2 regions of the Catenibacterium sp. GCM10023432 genome follow, and region 2 is predicted to be linked to the other one. Evidence: riboswitches for the same ligand, from Rfam matches in the RefSeq annotation. Region 2 holds a riboswitch; the other holds the start of a gene.
The links. A riboswitch is a leader RNA that binds a small molecule or an ion and turns the genes downstream of it on or off. The one in region 2 is predicted to bind ZMP and ZTP.
Positions count from the first base shown of each region.

Region 1: another riboswitch for ZMP and ZTP. It lies ahead of ACFOZZ_RS08020 (phosphoribosylaminoimidazolecarboxamide formyltransferase); the one in region 2 lies ahead of ACFOZZ_RS01400 (formate--tetrahydrofolate ligase).

Region 1 is NZ_JBHSEB010000057.1:316-7,985, reverse strand. It holds gene ACFOZZ_RS08030 (DEAD/DEAH box helicase) at 1-606, opposite strand, end outside; gene murB (UDP-N-acetylmuramate dehydrogenase) at 671-1,666, opposite strand; gene ACFOZZ_RS08020 (phosphoribosylaminoimidazolecarboxamide formyltransferase) at 1,704-2,882, opposite strand; ZMP/ZTP riboswitch at 2,921-3,007, opposite strand; gene ACFOZZ_RS08015 (RNA-guided endonuclease InsQ/TnpB family protein) at 3,249-4,406, shown strand; gene ACFOZZ_RS08010 (ABC-F family ATP-binding cassette domain-containing protein) at 5,458-7,188, opposite strand; gene ACFOZZ_RS08005 (hypothetical protein) at 7,199-7,390, opposite strand; partial or broken gene ACFOZZ_RS13315 (MerR family transcriptional regulator) at 7,521-7,670, shown strand, end outside.
Region 2 is NZ_JBHSEB010000003.1:34,448-42,117, forward strand. It holds gene purN (phosphoribosylglycinamide formyltransferase) at 1-494, opposite strand, end outside; gene purM (phosphoribosylformylglycinamidine cyclo-ligase) at 488-1,513, opposite strand; gene purC (phosphoribosylaminoimidazolesuccinocarboxamide synthase) at 1,535-2,242, opposite strand; gene purE (5-(carboxyamino)imidazole ribonucleotide mutase) at 2,258-2,746, opposite strand; gene ACFOZZ_RS01400 (formate--tetrahydrofolate ligase) at 2,826-4,496, opposite strand; ZMP/ZTP riboswitch at 4,611-4,691, opposite strand; gene ACFOZZ_RS01405 (flavin reductase) at 4,782-5,282, shown strand; gene ACFOZZ_RS01410 (NUDIX hydrolase) at 5,291-5,740, opposite strand; gene pepV (dipeptidase PepV) at 5,861-7,225, shown strand; tRNA gene ACFOZZ_RS01420 (tRNA-Leu) at 7,272-7,357, shown strand; gene ACFOZZ_RS01425 (hypothetical protein) at 7,414-7,670, shown strand, end outside.

The sequences.
Region 1 (7,670 bases), on a different contig from region 2:
TTGTGTCACAAAATTAGGAATACTCTTTACAATATAATCTCTATTACGTCCAATCTTTAAAGTAATGCCAAACTGCCAGTCATCTGCAAATAGTCTTAAATGAACAGGTGTAGAATCAACAGGTGTAAACTGATTCACTAATTGTTTTTTTATATAATCAGTCAGTTCATTGGTTTCCTTTTCTCTTTCTTTACGTCTATATTCCTGCATACGCTGTTCCCATAAAAGACGTTCTCTCATAGCACTTTTCTTTTCTTCCTGTGCACGCTTTTGTAAATCAACAGCATAACGATAAGGGAATGTATTAGGAGATAACTCCTGAACCTTTAAGATAAGGGCGCCTATATGACCACAGGCTGTATATTCATCGGCATAAATACAATTACAGTCTGTAGAAACTATTTTAGAATTGGGATTTACAAGAACACGAGGAAGATAGATATTACCATTAATCATAACCTTACCAGAAATATGATAATAACCACGATTATCAGTTGTAATAGAAACATTCACAACATAATCTCTTCGATAATATTCTCGTGCAATATCACGGTTACGTGCTCTAGATACAACACGTTCAAATTCATTGTCAGTGATAAATAACATAGCAATTCCTCCTAATCTAACTAATTATATCATAAGAAGGAACACAAAAAAACTGGAATAAAATTTATTCCAGTTCAACAGGCTCCTGTTGTAGAGTTAAACCATATTTCTTTTCAATAATAGAAACGATTTCTTCTCTAGCCTGTTTTAAGTGTGCATAACTTTGTGCACTTTCATTAATTAAGATCAGTGCAGCTTTCTCAGATACACGCATGCCATGGAAAACCATTCCCTTTAATCCAGCATGGTCTATCAACCATCCAGAAGGGACTTTATTTCCTTCCCATACCGGTACATTCATACCTCTTAAACGATCAGCTTCAGCATCATCTAAATAAACATTCTTAAAGAATGATCCAGAACTTGCCATTTCTTCAGGTTTAGGAAGCTTCGACCAGCGTATTTCAGTCACCATCTCTCTAATAGATTTAGGAGAGAAATCAGTAATCTGATGTTCTTCTACATAATTCTGTAAAGAAGTATAGAAAGGAGGAGTAAGTGTATCATGACTTAAGTGAATAGTCATAGAGATAATCAAATAACGTCCTGCATCTTCACCATGATTGAAGATACTTGATCTATAGCCTAGCTTCATATCTTCTTTCTTAATAGTGACATACTTTTCTTCCTTTAAATCATAAGCAAGAACAGAGTCTAATACCTGTACAATTTCCTGACCATAGGCACCTACATTCTGTACAGGTGCAGCACCTACTGTACCAGGAATAGCACTCAATGCTTCAATACCAGATAAATTTTTTTCTGTAGTAAAAGCAACAAGATCATCAAGTAGTTCTCCACCCATTGCAACAACTGTCAATTCATCAATAGAACGTATACCCTTAATACGGTTTAAAAGAATAACCCCCTTGAAACCTTCATCTTTTCCAATTACATTACTTCCTGTTCCTAAAATAAATACAGGAAGATGACGTTCTTTTGCAAATAAGTAAGCTTTTTCTACATCTTCTACGGTCTCTAATTCAATCACATAACGCGCTAGACCGCCTAGGCGCATTGTAGTGAGTTCCTTGATTTCTACATTCTCATTTATTCTCATAAAGTGCATTATAACATAGTTTTTTCAAAAGTGTGCATTAATGATGGAACAATCTCTGATGTGTGAATGCAAGAACCATATCATACTTATCACATGTATCAATAACATGGTCGTCACGAATAGAACCACCAGGTTCACCCACATACTTCACACCACTCTTATGGGCACGTTCAATATTATCTCCAAATGGGAAGAATGCATCACTACCTAGTACAACATCTGTATTCTTCTTTAACCATTCTTTCTTTTCTTCTCTTGTAAATACTTCTGGTTTTATCTTGAAATAGTTCTGCCATACATCCTCACCAAGTACATCTTCATAATCATCTGATACATATGCATCAATTGTATTATCCTTTTCAGCACGTTTTAAACCATCTGCAAACTGTAAACCTAATACCTTAGGATGCTGACGTAAGAACCAGACATCTGCCTTATTACCAGCAAGTCTTGTACAATGGATACGAGACTGCTGGCCAGCTCCAATACCAATAGCCTGACCATTCTTGACATAACATACAGAATTAGACTGTGTATACTTTAATGTGATCATAGAAAGGATTAAGTCATGTAATGCATGTTCAGGGATATCTTTGTTTTTAGATACAACATCTTTAAACATCTCTTCATTAATCACGCAGTTATTTCTACCTTGCTGGAATGTAATACCAAATACCTGTTTGATTTCTACTGGATTAGGTACATAGTGAGGATCCATCTGTAATACACAATAAGTGCCTCTTCTTTTCTTCTTAAGTATTTCTAAAGCTTCTTTTGTATAACCAGGCGCAATAATACCATCACTTACTTCACGATTAATAAGCTTAGCAGTCACTTCATCACATACATCAGAAAGAGCACAGAAATCACCATATGAACTCATACGGTCACTACCTCTTGCCTTAATATATGCATTAGCAATTGGACTTAACTCTTCAGCACTTTCCTTTACAAAATACATCTGTCTTTCTACTTCAGTTAAAGGTGTCCCAATAGCTACACCGGCAGGAGATACATGCTTAAAACTTGCTGCACAGCTCATATGAGTTGCTTCCTTTAATTCCTTCACTAACTGCCAGCTATTAAAAGCATCTAATAAGTTGATATAACCAGGTTTACCATTTAAGACAGTAAAAGGAAGTTCTCCTTCTTCCATAAACACCTTAGCAGGTTTCTGATTAGGGTTACAGCCATACTTTAATTCTAATTCTTTCATAGATTCCTCCAAAAAAAGAAGCCGACACATACTCCAGGCTTCTTTGCCCAGACGGTCGGCTTCTTCATTTTGATTTATTATACTCCCTGTGGTCAATTCCACTTCCGTCAGTCATATAACTAATGTTATTATAGTAAAAAGAGTTGTATAAAACAAGCAGAAAACCCCACCTCAATATAAAAATAGTGTGGGGTGAATGCTTTTAATGCATCTAATTGAGAAATTCTGGAGTTAGAAATCGTATAATACATATAGGAAACTTCTTTTCCTAAATCTACAGAAAGGAGATTATATATCTTACAGTCAAGCAGCAGGTAAAGCATCTGTCCAAGGAAGACTATTGTTCCATCAAGGAATTATGTCATATTGCAAAGAATCTTACTAATCAGGCAATCTATAACATCAGACAGCACTACTTTGCGCCAAGGCAAGTATCTCAAGTTTGAGTTGAACTATGCACTTCTGAAGTCGTCTGATAACTATAGAACGCTTAATTCCAATATGGCACAGCAGATACTCAAGGTTGTAGATGGTTCATTCAAATCATTCTTTGGTCTTCTTAAAAAGGCAAAGCAGGGAAAGCATGCACTTAGGGACTGCAGACTTCCACACTATCTTCCTAGTGATGGATATACTACACTCGTCATTGGATTTGTAAGACTTGAAGGGAATAGGCTCATACTTCCATATTCAAACAGCTTCAGAAAGACACATAAGGCTGTTGAGATTACTATTCCACCTATACTGCTTGATAAGAAAGTGAAGGAAATACGTATCATACCAAAGGCAGATGCCAGGTTCTTTGAAATTCAGTATACCTATGAAGCTGAATGCATTCAAAGGAATCTCAATACAACAAATGCACTGGCATTAGACCTTGATATCAATAATCTTGTCACTGGCCTGTCAAGTAAAGTTGAAACATTCATCATCGATGGAAGAAGACTGAAGTCCATTAACCAGTGGTTTAACAAGAAAAATGCAAGATTACAGTCCATCAAGGATAAGCAGGACTATGACAGGAAGACAACCAACAGACAGAAGGCATTAGCACGCAGGCGTAACAATAAAATAAATGATTACATGAACAAGACTGCACGCATTGTGATTGATTACTGTATCAATCATGATATCGGAACTCTTGTTGTGGGCTATAATGAAACATTTCAGAAGGATTCCAACATTGGCAGAAGAAACAATCAGATCTTCGTCAATATTCCATATGGAAAGCTGAGAGATAAGCTTGAATATCTCTGTGAGCTGAATGGCATCATACTTGTAATGCAGGAGGAATCCTACACCTCAAAGGCCAGCTTCTGGGATAAGGATGTCATACCAGTCTATAAGAGTGATGATACTGAAGAATACTATTTCAGTGGAAAGAGAATACATCGTGGACAGTATAGAACAGCGAGTGGACAAGTTCTGAATGCAGATGTGAATGGTGCATTAAATATCTTGCGTAAAAGTAGAGTTGTGGATGTAAACATCCTATACAGTAGAGGCGAAGTGGACACGGAATAAGAATAAGGATTGCCTAGCAATAGGTGGAGACTTAAATATCAATCTTCTTAAACGGATGCGTAAGCATCCTAGAAGCCTTGACTTCAAATACGGAGTATTAAGTCGAGGTAGTTCACAAAACAAGCATTTTCATTATATAAAAACAGAATGTAAACGCTTGCATAATTGCGATTATTAGGTTACAATTAAGTCAGAAAGAGAGGAGGAAGACCTCCTTAACATATACATTCATCTCAAAGAACTTAGTCAGAAAGGAGAGATTCCCATGGGATACTGTGACTGAGTATCCGTTGAGGATACTCAATTAAATTAGGAAAAACGTATTTATCCACCAATAATGATTTATATGCTTTATTAATAATATGGTCTATAAGAAAGGTGGAAAACGGGAGATAGTTCCTGAATATAATAATAAGGTACGTTGATCTATATATCAGAAGGCTGTGAAAAGGTTTTCTATTTATCTATTAACGCTGGAAATTGAATCCAAAAGATGTAATCCTAGTATCCAGCAGAAAAAGCTATGGTGATGTAAAAGCCATAGCTTTTTCATTTGGAGAAAAAAACTCCTTGTCGATGGACAAGGAGATTTTTGCGCAGGTAAGCTCACTTAGAGTACTTCTACTGCTGGCGTAGTTGTATTGTATAGTATATGTATACTAACGTCAATTGTATTTGTGAAAAAGCATCTATTTTACAATAAATTTTCATTTTATAAAAATTTGTTGTAAACGCTTGCATTCGTACAAATGATAATATATGATATAAGCGAAAAGAGAAGACAGAAGATAAAACATTAAATATAAGACATGTTACTTGACTTCCTAGTCTAACGAACCGAAAAGTAAAATGAAGAAATACGGCAATTATAGTAAGACTCGATCTTATATTCAGTGAGAAATGAAAATTTCTAATAAAATGTTGAATCCATTACTAGTCTAATAATAAAAAGAACTCAATATCAATAAGATGGGTTTGACAAATTATTCAAATGAGTCTAATGCTTCTCCTTATATAGCAAAAGAGGAATCCAAATGGGTTCCTCTTTTCATTAGCTTTCTTCTATTTCTAATAGTTCTAGATAACGTTCATTCTTTTCTTCTAAAGTCTTTTCAACTTCATCACGTTCTTTACTTAATTCATCAAGCTTTTCAAAATCCTGGGTACTTCCCATTTCTTCATCGATTTCACTTAAACGTGTTTCTAGATTCATAAGAAGATCATCCATACCTTCTAGTTCTTTCTTTTCACTGAAGGTTAATCTTCTCTTTCTATTTTCTTTAGCCTGTTTACGATAGTCTTCTCTTTGAGATTCTGTTTCTTTCTTAGTATTAGTGATATCAATAGAAGCACTATAGCCACCATTCACATAATGAATTTCCTGATCCTTAAAGACAAATAAACCATCCACAATACGATCTAGAAAATAACGGTCATGGGATACAGTAATCACAATACCTTTAAATGTATCTAGATAATCTTCTAATACATTCAATGTTTCAATGTCTAAGTCATTAGTCGGTTCATCTAATAGTAATACATTCGGTGCACCCATTAAAACCTTTAATAAATAAAGTCTTCTCTGTTCACCACCTGATAACTTACCAATCTGTGTATATTGGGCATGGTCATCAAATAAGAAACGTTCACACATATTACGAGCACTAAGTGTACCTTCGCTTGTTTCTAGATTATCACTTGTTTCTCTAATATAATCAATAACTCTCATTGTAGGATCATCATAATGGAAATGCTGCTGGAAATAGCCCATACGGATTGTATCACCAATAATAATCTCACCATCATAATCGGTGATAATACCTGCAATCATATTGAGTAGTGTTGTCTTACCACAGCCATTTTGTCCTAATATACCTATACGGTCAAATCTCTTAAATAAATAAGAAAATGGCTTAAACATCACCTTATCAGGATAACTTTTAGACACATTCACTAACTCAATAGTCTTCTTACCTAAACGACTTGTAGTATCTATAAGTTCAACAGTTCCTTTGTCCTGAATCTGTTCAATAGAAGATAATTCTTCAAAACGCTGTAAACGGTCTTTACTCTTAGTAGAACGTGCCTGAACACCTGCTCTGACCCATTCTAATTCTTTCTTTAAGAAGAGGTTTCTTTTTCTTTGTGCCTGTAAGGCATTGTTTTCTCTTTCAGCTTTTAATTCTAGGAAATGAGAATAGTTAGCAACATAAGGGAAAATCTCACCTCTATCTAATTCATAAATCTTATTTGTAATACGTTCTAGGAAGTAACGATCATGAGTGACCATAAGTAAACCTTTAGAACGCTTAATTAAATATTTTTCTAGATATTCAATCATAGGAGTATCTAGATGATTAGTCGGTTCATCTAGAATAAGTAGATCACATTCTTCCAGTAATACGATTGCAAGAGCTAAACGTTTTTTCTGCCCCCCAGATAAAGTACTGATTACCTGATCCATATCTTCTAAACCAAAACGTGTCAAAGAAGACTTAATAGAATATTCAGGGACATCCTTAAGAATATGTTTTGATTCATTGAGAATCGTTTCATTATCTCTAAATACAGGATTCTGAGATAAGTATGCAATCTTTAGATCCTTCTTATAAGTGATTGCAGGACTGTCATGATGGGCAATCATCTTTAATAAAGTACTCTTACCTGTTCCATTGACACCAACTAAGGCAATCTTATCTGTATCCTCTACAATCATATTCAAGTTCTTATACAACTGTCTCTCACCAATCGCATAAGATAAATTCTGTATATTAATTAACATGTAGTCACCTCTATAAAAGAGAGTGGAACAAATCATCCACTTCTTGTTTTCTCTTCTTAGTCTCTTCAGGTAAAACATGGAAGCATTCATCTAATACATCATTCTCATGTGCATTTAAACCCCTCTTTAAAATGGTTTCACCTGTCTTTAAGTTTTCTAGATGATAATACCCTTTTTCATCAATTCTTTCAACAACCCACATGATTCCATCTCCTCTTTGTTTTCCTCATTATAGCATGCTATAATGGGGAAAAGGAGGAAAATATAAGTAACTAAATATATTAACTATTGTGATTAAATGTGTTCAAATCACCTCGAAGGAGAGCGTTAAAATGAATGCATCAAATCTCACAAATTATAAACCAAAGGATTTTGCTTAACTTTTAGGCGTATCTGTTAAGATATTATAACGTTGAGATAGAGAAGGAACTTTAAAGGTAAACCGAACCCAAACTAATAGGCATTATTATACTTATAATCAG
Region 2 (7,670 bases):
CGTGCCTGAATATCTTCAGGAGTCTCTAAATCTGAAATATCAACCGCTCTTTGTAAGATGATTGGCCCACCATCCACTTCTCCAGTAACGAAATGAACAGTTGCACCTGATACCTTCACACCTCTTTTAAACACCGCTTCATGGACATGCATTCCATAGAATCCAGGACCACAGAAAGATGGAATAAGTGAGGGATGAATATTAATAATACGATTCTTATATTGTTCAATCAGCTTATCTCCAACAATAGCAAGATAACCAGCTAATACAACAACATCAATCTTTTCTTCTTCAAATCTCTTTAAGATCACATCTTCATCCTTGATCCATTCTGCCTGAATACCATGAAGACGGGCTCTTTCTAAACCGTAAGCCTTCTTACGGTTAGAAATAACCAGACGGATCTGTCCATTGATTTTTCCGGCTTCACACGCATCGATGATGGACTGAAGATCAGTTCCACCACCAGATACGCATACAGCTATGTTTAGCATAATTCTGCTCCCTTTTCACCTTCAGCAATATAACCTACTTCATAGCTTTCATAGCCAGCAGCATTAATTGCTTCGATAGTCTTTTCAACATCTGCAGGATCAACAGCAAGAACCATACCTAATCCCATATTGAATGTGTTGTACATCATCTTTTCTTCAACGTTTCCTGCTTTTGCAATTAAGCCAAAGATAGGAGGTACTTTATAGCTGTCCTTCTTAACAACAGCCTTTACACCATCAGGTAACATTCTAGGAAGGTTTTCATAGAATCCTCCACCAGTAATATGGCTACATCCCTTAACCTTGATACCAGCATTCTTTACGCTCTTTAATGCTTTTACATAAATCTTAGTAGGGGCAATTAATGCTTCACCTAAAGTAGTACCTAATTCATCATAATAAGTATCTAAAGATTCCTTAGTCATTTCAAATACGCTACGTACTAAAGAGAATCCATTACTATGTACACCAGTAGATGCAATACCAATTAAAGCATCACCAGGCTTGATTGTAGAACCATCAATAATATCTTTCTTATCTACAACACCTACTGCAAAACCAGCTAAATCATAATCATCAATAGGCATTAACCCTGGATGTTCTGCAGTTTCACCACCAACAAGGGCACATTCAGACTGAATACATCCTTCAGCAACACCCTTAACGATAGTCGCAATCTTTTCAGGATAATTCTTACCACATGCAATGTAATCAAGGAAGAATAGAGGTTCTCCACCTGAACAAGCAATATCATTCACACACATTGCGACTGCATCAATACCAATTGTATCGTGTTTATCCATTACAAAAGCAAGTTTTACCTTTGTACCACAGCCATCAGTACCAGATAAAAGAACTGGTTCTTCCATATCCTTGATCTTGCTTAAATCAAAAGCACCAGCAAAACCACCAATACCACCAAGTACTTCTGGTCTCATAGTCGCTTTAACATGCTTCTTCATTAATTCTACTGACTTATAACCTGCTTCAATGTCTACTCCAGCTTTTTTATAATCCATGTTTCTTCATCCTTTTATCTATTATTTTTCCATTCTTGCAAGAACTGCTTTATAAGTTTCAATTAAATCTCCGATATCCTGTCTGAATACGTCTTTGTCATACTTCTTGTTAGTATCTACATCCCATAAACGGCAAGAATCTGGTGAGATTTCATCAGCTAATACGATTTCGCCTTCTTTAGTCTTACCAAATTCGATTTTGAAATCTACAAGCTTTAAGTTTAATCTTAAAAAGAAAGCCTTAAGTAATTCGTTGATCTTTAATGTTTCAGATTTAATAGTGTTATATTCATCTCTAGTGCAAAGACCTAAAGCAACAGCATGGTCTTCATTGATTAATGGATCACCATATTCATCATTCTTATAACTAATTTCAAAAATTGGTTCTGCTAAAACAACACCTTCCTTAGCCCCAAGTCTCTTACAGAAAGAACCTGTTGTAATATTACGCACAATAACTTCTAGTGGGAAGATTTCTACTTTCTTAACTAAATCATCAGTATCATTTAACTTTTCAATCATATGAGTCTTGATACCAGCTTCTTCTAACATATCAAAGATAATACCTGAAATAGTGTGGTTTAATACACCCTTACCAGCAAACTGATCATGTTTTACACCATTACCTGCAGTTGCATCATCTTTATAATGCATTAAGATAACATCTTCATTATCAGTTGCAAAAATTTCCTTAGCTTTTCCTTCGTACATTAATTCTTTCTTTTCCATTGTTGTTTTCTCCTCTTATCTGTATTTTTCTGAAATTTCGTTATTTGTATCTAAGCAGGCTTTTTCCATAGCCTGACGGTTGTTCTTTAATTTTTCACTTAATTCTGGATATTTGATTGCCATGATTTCAAGTGCTAACCAAGCAGCATTCTTAGCACCATCAATTGCAACTGTTGCAACTGGGATACCAGAAGGCATCTGGACAATTGATAATAAGGCATCCATTCCATCTAAACTTGCACCTTTAATTGGAATACCAATAACTGGTAACACTGTCATAGAAGCAACGACACCAGGTAAGGCAGCAGCCATACCCGCAGCTGTTAAAATAACATCTGTTCCATTGTTGTTGCATTCTTCTACAAATTCACTCAATGCACGATGTGCACGGTGTGCAGATAAAGCACGTACTTCAACATCTACGCCATATTCTTTTAATATAGCAATTCCTTTTTCTACCTTTGCTTCATCAGAGGCAGAACCCATAATTACTGCAGCTTTCATTTCAGTCCTCCATTATTTTCATTATGACTTTCATGATCTAGGTGCTCAGAGGCCTTTCACCTAAACTTGACCTCAATTATTAGAATAAACCAGTAATCTTACCTTCTTCATCAATGTCCATATTATTAGCAGCTGGTACTTTTGGTAAACCTGGCATACGCATAATATTTCCAGAAATAGCAACTAAGAATCCAGAACCAGTATTTGGAATCAAATCATTGATTGTTACCTTGAATCCTTCAGGACGTCCAAGTAAAGTCGCATCATCTGATAAAGAATACTGAGTTTTCGCAATACAGATTGGTAAATCACCTAAGCCCTGAGCAGTGAACTTCTTGATCTTGTTAGCTGCCTTCTTAGTGAAGACAACATCATCTGCACCATAGATTTCTTTGGCGATTGTCTTGATCTTTTCATCAATAGGCATATCTAATGAATAGATAGGTGCATAATGAGATTCTTCTGTATCAAGAATATTTAATAGCTTGTTAGCAAGATCAATGCCTCCTTCGCCACCCTTAGCCCATACTTCAGAAATAGATACTTCAACATTTAATTCCTTACATATATCATCTAATAGCTTTAATTCAGCTTCTGTATCTGTAGGGAAAGCGTTAATAGCAACGATACAAGGTAAACCAAACTTCTTGATGTTTTCAATATGTTTAGTTAAGTTACCAATACCCTTCTTTAATGCTTCAAGGTTTTCAGTACCTAATTCTTTCTTATTGACACCACCATGCATCTTTAATGCACGAACAGTCGCAACAATGACAACTGCATCTGGATTTAATCCAGCCTGACGACACTTGATATCTAAGAACTTTTCAGCACCTAAATCAGCCCCAAATCCTGCTTCAGTAATGGCATAATCGCCAAGTTTCATAGCAAGCTTTGTAGCCATAACTGAGTTACATCCATGAGCGATATTGGCGAATGGACCACCATGTACAAATACTGGAGTATGATCTAAAGTCTGAACAAGGTTTGGCTTGATAGCATCCTTTAATAATAAAGTTACAGCACCAGTTGCATGAATATCATCAACAGTGACTGGCTCACCATCATAATTATAAGCAACAATCATTCTTGCAGCTCTTGCTTTTAAATCTTCAAGAGAAGTAGATAAACATAAGATACCCATCACTTCACTTGCAACACTAATATCAAAACCATCTTCACGAGGAACACCATTTGGTTTACCGCCTAAACCAACAACAATATGTCTTAAAGCACGATCGTTTAAGTCAACAACTCTCTTCCATACAACCTGTCTAGTATCAATATTCAAAGGGTTACCCTGCTGAATAGAGTTATCAAGCATTGCCGCAATCAAGTTATTTGCTGAAGTGATGGCATGAATATCACCTGTAAAATGAAGGTTGATATCTTCCATAGGAACAACCTGGGCATATCCTCCACCAGCTGCACCACCTTTAATACCAAAGCAAGGACCTAAACTTGGTTCACGCATTGCAACGATAGACTTCTTACCTAACTGATGTAATGCCTGTGATAAACCAATCATTGTAGTTGTCTTACCCTCACCTGCAGGTGTTGGGTTAATTGCAGTCACAAGGATTAATTTACCATCTGGATTATTTTCAACTTTCTTAATAGTTTCTAAAGAGATTTTTGCTTTATATTTACCATATAATTCTAAATCATCTTCAGTCAGTCCAATCTTTTCAGCCACATTTTTAATTGGCTCCATGACTGTACTCTGTGCAATTTCTACGTCTGTTAACATTTTTTTGTTTTTCCTCTCTTTCAGGTTATTTTCTTTCAAAACAATTATATACTAATCCAGTACCTGCATGCTTCCATTTTTTCAAAAAAACAAAAAAAGAGCCTACTAAGTCCAGGACGTTGCCCAGACGGTCGGCTCTTCAAGAAATTATACTCCATGTGGTTAATTCCACTTCCGTCAGTCGTATAATACAGTTGTAGTGTATCAAATAACCTATTGTTTGACAAGCACAAATTTGATTAAATAGTGGCATAAGTTTATAATATAAAAACGGAGGTAATGACTATGTTTAAAGAAGTAGATGTAAAGACATTTGATTTAAAAATATTCAATAAATTGAATAAGGAATGGGCACTACTCAGTGCAGGTAATAAAGACGCATTTAATACTATGACTATTTCATGGGGCGAGATGGGTACATTATGGAATAAGCCAGTGATGACTTGTTTTGTAAGACCGCAGCGTTATACAAAGGAATTTATAGATTCTAATGATAAGATGACTCTTTCATTCTTTAATGGAGAACATATGAAAGATTTAACAGTATTAGGTAGAGAATCTGGACGTGATGGAGATAAGATTGCGAAGACTGATTTAACACCTACATTTATTGAAGGTCTTCCTACATTTGAAGAAGCAGACATTATCGTTGTGGGAAAGAAACTCTATGAAGATACAATCAAGCCTGAATGTTTCTTAGATGAAACACTTGTGGATAAGAATTACCCTAATAAAGATTTCCATACAATGTATATCTGTGAAGTTGAAAAGATCTATATGAAATAAGAGAAGCGCTAGTTCGCTTCTCTTTTTAGTTCATTGTATTCTCTTATCTGGTTATATTCTTCGATTGTTTTCTTAATATCATTAAAGATATGTGGGTCAAGTGTCTTCTCTAATTCACCTTCATCCACAAACTTATAATCTGTATGTTCAAATGAAATCTTAACTTGATCATTTGTAGGAATACACAAGAAACCAATACCCACTGTCTGATAATGTGGTCTAATAGCCGTAAATGTATAAACTGGCTTAATGATTTCAATATCTAGTCCTGTTTCTTCCTTTAATTCTCTAACAAGCGCCTGGTGAGGATCTTCCCCGTATTCTAATCCCCCACCTGGTAATTCCCAATAACCAAGTCCATCTGATGAAGGTCTCACACGTTTTAAGATTAATGTCTTGCCTTCATAAATCACAATACCTTTGACTGTAATATGAAATTGTATGTCCTTATTCTCCATATTCTTTTGCCCCCTTTTTACTATATTAGCACAACTCTTGAATGAACGTTACAAAAAGGTGCAGTATGTGTGTTTCAAATAATTCAAAAATTGTATATAATAGTCACTGAGGTGAATAAAATGATTGATTTTAAAGAAGAAGTATTAAAGCATAAAGAAGAAATGCTGAAAGATTTAAAGGACTTATGTCTGATTCCTTCAACTCTTGATGAATCTACTGCGAAAGAAAATCAGCCATTTGGTGAAAATAACCGTAAAGCGCTTGATTTAATGCTTTCTATCGGTCAAAGAGATGGATTTGTTACTGATGATTGTGATGGATATGCTGGTTCTATTGATATTGGTGAAGGAGAAGAATGTTTTGGTATTCTTGGACACTTAGATGTTGTGCCTACTGAAGGTCAGGAATGGGATTATCCAGAATATGATATGACTCTTGATGGAGATACACTCTATGGTCGTGGTGTGGCTGATGATAAGGGGCCTTTAATTGCTGCTTATTATGCTGCTAAAATTGTTAATGAACTTGATTTTGAAAAGAAGATGAAGGTTCGTATCATTTTTGGATGTAATGAAGAAAATGGTTCTCGCTGTATGCATTACTATTTCCAGCATCGTCCATATCCAAAGATGGGATTTACTCCAGATGCTGATTTCCCTGTTGTATATGGTGAAAAAGGTAACTGTCATTTCATCATCAAGAGTAAAACAGATGATGATAAGGTAATCTCTATTCATTCAGGACGTGTAGTGAATATCGTACCAGATCAGGCTAAAGCTGTATTAAAGGGTACTGACTATGAAGAATCATATAATGCATTCTTAAAAGAAAATAACTTCAAAGGTTCTTTAGAAGTTGTAGATGGTAACACACACTTATTCTTAAAAGGTAAGAGTGCCCATGCATCTCAGCCTCAGTTAGGTAATAATGCCGCAAGTAACTTATGTCATTATATTGCAAGTGTAACTGATAATAGCTACGCAAAATTCGTTGATGAATATTTATACAATGATTATTTAGGCGAAAAGTTCAATGTCGCATTTACTGGTGAAATGGGTGCTTTAACTGTTAACCTAGGTATCTTAGATTATGAAAATAATGAAGGTTCATTAACTCTTGATTTACGTCTTCCTCATGACTCAGACAATGATGAACTTGTTAAGAATGTAGATGAAGCTGTTAATAAGTATGGCTTGAGTGAAGAACATGATATTGGTCCTGCATTATATGTAGATCCTAATAGTGAATTAGTTCAGAAGCTTCATGAATCATATGTACAGTTCACAAATGATCATGAACATGGTCCTCAGACTATCGGTGGTGGAACTTATGCAAAAGAAATGCCTAACTGTGTTGCTTTTGGTTGTGAATTCCCTGGTAAAAACCATCATATGCATGAAGAAAATGAATTAATTTCATTAGATGATTTATTAACTGCAGCTGCTATCTACGCTCAGTCTCTCTATAATCTTCTTAAAAAATAGTTGAATTCTATGTGCAACTCAAGTATAATTTTAGTTGCACAAAGTTGCGGCCGTGGTGGAATGGTAGACACGCAAGTTTGAGGGACTTGTGGACGTACGTCTGTGTGAGTTCAAATCTCATCGGCCGCACCATTAATTAAGATGAACTAGCTAGAGATAGCTAGTTTTTTTGTTTAGGAGGATTTTGTATGATTGATCATATGGAAATAAGAGGCGCAAAGGTACATAATTTAAAAAATATCGACGTTGATATTCCTTTAAATAAGATTGTAGCTATTTCTGGTGTATCAGGAAGTGGTAAGACAACATTGATTCTTGAATCTTTATATCCTGCCATAAAGGCTTCATTAAATCATGAAACACTTCCTAATCATGTAAAAGAATTGGATGCATCATGGGTCAATAAGATTGATTTGATTGATGCCTCCCCTATTGGAAATAATGT